DNA from 2 places in the Eubacterium segne genome. Region 2 is predicted to be linked to the other one. Evidence: predicted binding sites of a transcription regulator. Region 2 holds the regulator's gene; the other holds the start of a gene.
The links. The regulator LexA, encoded in region 2, represses DNA repair genes until DNA is damaged. The targets are predictions, from matches to a motif close to CNAACANNTGTTNG.
Positions count from the first base shown of each region.

Region 1: a site for LexA is predicted at 1,227-1,240, ahead of H8S00_RS10050 (putative DNA modification/repair radical SAM protein). Genes of this name have one in related genera too.

Region 1 covers NZ_JACOOZ010000007.1:20,545-22,971, reverse strand. Annotated here, with positions in the region: gene H8S00_RS10060 (zinc dependent phospholipase C family protein) at 1-104, opposite strand, end outside; gene H8S00_RS10055 (hypothetical protein) at 386-1,066, shown strand; gene H8S00_RS10050 (putative DNA modification/repair radical SAM protein) at 1,257-2,427, shown strand, end outside.
Region 2 covers NZ_JACOOZ010000005.1:168,286-170,712, reverse strand. Annotated here, with positions in the region: gene H8S00_RS08610 (CobW family GTP-binding protein) at 1-993, shown strand, start outside; gene lexA (transcriptional repressor LexA) at 1,105-1,722, opposite strand; gene yneA (cell division suppressor protein YneA) at 1,938-2,315, shown strand.

The DNA of each region.
Region 1 (2,427 bases), on a different contig from region 2:
ATGCGGAAGGAGTCAGGAAATTTTCGTATGATATCTTTTGTGTCGCCAGATAATTTGGCAATGACTAATTTGCCAAATTTATTATGTGCATAAGTTGATGGCATAAAATCACCCCCATAAAATAACTTTACCTTAGTTTAACACATAAGGAAAGAAGATAAAACATTAAAATTTGTAGGTTGTATTTGGATAAAAACATTAAGTATGTCAGTTGCATTTTAGCAGACAATATTGTACAGTAAATAAATAGCTTTGACAGGGTAGAACATTTAGCGGAGCCTGATTAATGAAAAATTAAATGAAAATTATCAGGTTAATGAATGTATTTAACCGAATTATTTGTATGTGAAAATTCATTTTATTATATGTTACGATTGGAGAAAAAATGTCAGGAAAATTAATGTCAGATAAATTTAGAGCATTATCATTTACGGCAAAAATTCAATATACTTGGGAATTTTATAAATTAAGAATTACTATTGTGGTTCTGTCCATTGCCCTTGGGACGGCAATAATACATGGAGTGGCAACAAATAATAGAAAACCATTGTACTGTGCAGTGTTTAATGACTTAAATAACGAAAAAATAGAGGATCGTGTTAAGGAAAAGTATTCCGAGTACACAGGCTGCAAAAAAAATGATATTAAAGTGGACATGGGATATGGTTTTAAAATGTCAGATGAATACGGTTACAACCGCATTGATGCAGGCTCATCCATTAGATTTATGAGTGTTCAGTCAGCAAAAGAAATGGATGTAATTATTACTGACAGAAGCTCACTTTTATGGGTAAAAAGTGAAGGTTTTCTTGTTGGGGTAAAGGATGTGTTGCCGGAGGATTTATACAAGAAATTGGAACCATATTTTGTGTATGCCAGGTTTGAAAAAGAAACAGACAAGGATAAAAATGACGGTGTAGTATATGGACTTGATATATCTGATACTGAATTTTACAAGGGTTACAGTGATAATTACAAGGATGCAGTTATAGCTTTTCCGGAATTCTCTAAAAATAAAGAGGCGGCAGTGAAATTTGTAAAATGCGTATACGGCATAAAAGAGTAGGACACTGTGAATTAGGAAAAAACATAAAAACTACAGGTACCGGTTTTCAAATATATTGAAGACCGGTATTTTTGTATCCGGCCGGGGAATGTTTATAAATTTGAATTTCCAAATTTTTGGGCTTGATTTATATTTCAAAATGGGATATACTAAACGAAACAGAACAAACGTTCGAGAAAAGGAGCAGACAATGGAAATACAGCAGGACATGACCATTTCAGAAAAATTAAAAATTCTTACAGATGCAGCCAAGTATGATGTTGCCTGCACCAGCAGTGGCGTTGACAGGAATAATAAAGGTAAGGGTATGGGAGATGCCCATGCCTGTGGCATTTGTCATACTTTTGCTTCAGACGGAAGATGTGTTTCTTTATTAAAAATTTTATATACAAATGAATGTATTTATGATTGTAAATATTGCATTAACAGAAAGTCTAATGATGTGAAGAGGGCTTCTTTTACACCGGATGAAGTGTGTAAGCTGACCATGGAATTTTACAGAAGAAACTATATTGAAGGTCTGTTTTTAAGCTCAGGCATTTTAAAAAGCCCTGATTTTACTATGGGACTTATATATGAAACACTGTGGAAGCTTCGTAATGAACATCATTTTTTCGGATACATTCATGTAAAGGCAATTCCCGGAGCTTCGCCGGAAATCATTGAAAAAATAGGATTTTTAGCAGACAGAATGAGCACTAATCTGGAGTTACCTACTAAGGAGAGTCTAAAAGCGCTGGCTCCTAATAAGAATCAGAAGAATATACTTGCACCTATGCGGCAGATACAGGCTGGAAGCGGAAATCTTATTGCCCCGGTGAATGATGGATACAGTCTTATTACAAGAAGGGGTAACAAGATGAAGTCTAAGTTTGTTCCGGCAGGTCAGAGCACCCAGATGATTATCGGGGCAACTCCTGAGACAGATTATCAGCTAATGTCTGTAACAGAATATATGTATAAGGAATACAAGATGAAGAGGGTGTTTTATTCAGCATTTGTTAATGTAAATCATAACATTGATGCACCTGCACCGGTAGGTCCTAATCCGCTTTTGCGGGAACACAGGCTGTATCAGGCAGACTGGCTTTTAAGATATTACGGTTTTATGGTAAATGAACTTTTAAATGAAAAAAGACCTAATTTTAACGTGGTTTTAGACCCAAAATGTGACTGGGCAGTAAATCATCTGGAGCGGTTTCCGGTGGAAATTATGAGGGCAGATTATTATACATTGTTGAGGGTTCCGGGAATTGGAGTAAAGTCAGCTAAAAGAATTACATCAGCAAGGAGATATAACAATCTTAATTTTGAAAGTTTGAAAAAGATGGGAGTTGTATTAAAAAGGGCAGCTTATTTTA
Region 2 (2,427 bases):
GTTGATTTAATTGGTTCAGGAAAGTTTGACTATATTTTAATTGAAGCCAGTGGTATTTGCGAACCAATTCCTATAGCTCAATCCATTACGATGTTAGACGGTTCTTATGACAAGAGAGCAAAAATTGCCCGCTTAGACAATATTGTTTCAGTAGTTGACGTTGCAAGGATGGCAGATGAGTTTGGTTGTGGTGAAAATCTTGTAAAAGATGACATAGATGATGAAGATATTGAAAATCTTTTAATTCAGCAGATTGAATTTTGTAACACCATTATTTTAAATAAAGTTGATACAGTTACACCTGAACAGCTTGCCAAGGTTAAGGCAATTATCAGAAAGCTTCAGCCAAAAGCTGTTATGTTTGAAACAACATACGGACAGATTGACGTTGATGAAATTCTTAACACTAACAGATTTGATTTTGAAGATGCAAGTATGTCTGCCGGCTGGATTCAGGAATTAGATTCATACGATTACAGTGAGGAAGATGAACGCCGCAAGCACCATGAGGAAGTGGAGGAACATGATGAGCATGAACACGATGAGCATCATCATGACGAGCATGATCACGACCATGACGAACACGGTCACCACCATCATCACCATCACGGAGAGGGTGAAACGGAAGAGTACGGCATCGGCTCATTCGTTTACTACAGAAGAACTCCTTTTGAAAAGGAAAAATTTGAGGACTGGCTTGACAATATGCCAAAAACAATTATAAGAAGTAAAGGTCTCATCTGGGCAGCTGAAGATAACAATAATGCTTATCTTTTTGAGCAGGCAGGAAAGCAGTGCAACATTTCCAATGCAGGTCAGTGGGTTGCTACAGCTCCTAAAAAGGTTCGTCAGAAAATGATGCAGGAAGACCCTACACTTATAGATGATTGGGATGAAAAAGTAGGAGACAGAATGATTAAATTGGTATTTATCGGTCATGATATGGATAAAGAAGGTATCATTGATTCTCTTGATAAATGTCTTGCCTACTAATTTCAAAATTAAATAGAACAGCAAAAATCCGGTATTAAGCAGAAATGTTTAACACCGGATTTTTTATGAATAAGAGCTCATTAATCTCAATAATAAATTAACCATCTAATTTTACATAATATTTCTTCTATAAAGTGCATGTGCCCTTCCAACAATAATACAGTCATTCACAATAATAGGATCCATGTTGTCATTTTCAGGTTGAAGTCTGATATATCCGTTTTCCTTGTAAAAACGCTTAACTGTAACAGAATCATCTATTAAAGCCACAACGATATCTCCGTTCTTAGCAGTATCAGTTTTTTCTATAATAAGATAATCTCCCTCTAAAAAACCTACATTAATCATACTGTCTCCATGAACCTCTAATATGTATGTCTCTGCATTAGGCAAAAACTCTGTAGGTATGGCAAAATAATCCTTAATATTCTCCACAGCAAGCAGTGGTTCTCCGGCAGCCACCCGTCCTATAACAGGTATATTGGTCATTTCCCTTCTGGACAATCCAAATTCATCATCTATAATTTCAATTGCCCTTGGCTTAGTAGGGTCTCTTCTGATATAGCCCTTTTCCTCTAAACTGTTAAGATGAGCATGAACAGAAGAAGTAGACTTTAAGGATACCTTCTCGCATATTTCCCTAACAGTAGGAGGATATCCCTTTAACAAAATTTCATCTTTTATATAATCTAATATCTGTTGCTGTTTTGGTGTAATCTTTCCAGCCATAAAAAAATCTCCTTTTCATATTTGTAAGTCCCGTTTAATGTACTTAATATATGTTAATATTATCATATATGAAAAGAAAAGGCAATAACAAAATCGAACAAATATTCGAAAATGTTGTTGACAAACATTTGTTCTGGTGATATTATATCAATACAAGATACGAACAAATGTTCACTACTTTTTATAAATACAATTATTCGACGGAGGATTTACATATGAAAGAATCAATGAATTACAACAGAAGGGAAGTTGTTGCACAACAGAAACGTACCCGCATTGCTGAATTAAAGAAGAGAATTATTTTATCCTGTAGCTTTATTGCATTATTGGCAGTAGCTGTTGTTACAGCCATTAGTTTCGTTAACGTAAACGCAACTGTACAGGGAGATAACCCTTCATACAAATATTACACCAGCTATGAAGTTCAGCCTGGAGATACATTAACATCCATAGCACAGAAATACACTGCCAATAGCAATGTTTCTGTTACTGAATACATATCTGAGGTAAAGAAAAACAATGAACTTTCCTCTGATAACATTACAGCCGGAAACTACATTGTTATTTCATATTATTCTAATGAATATAAATAATCTTTTTATTTATATATTTTTGTTTCTGTGGTAGTAGAATAAGTTATCCATATGTTATTTTACATCCACATTATAATACCGGGAAGGATGTTTATCCCTTCCGGTATTATTT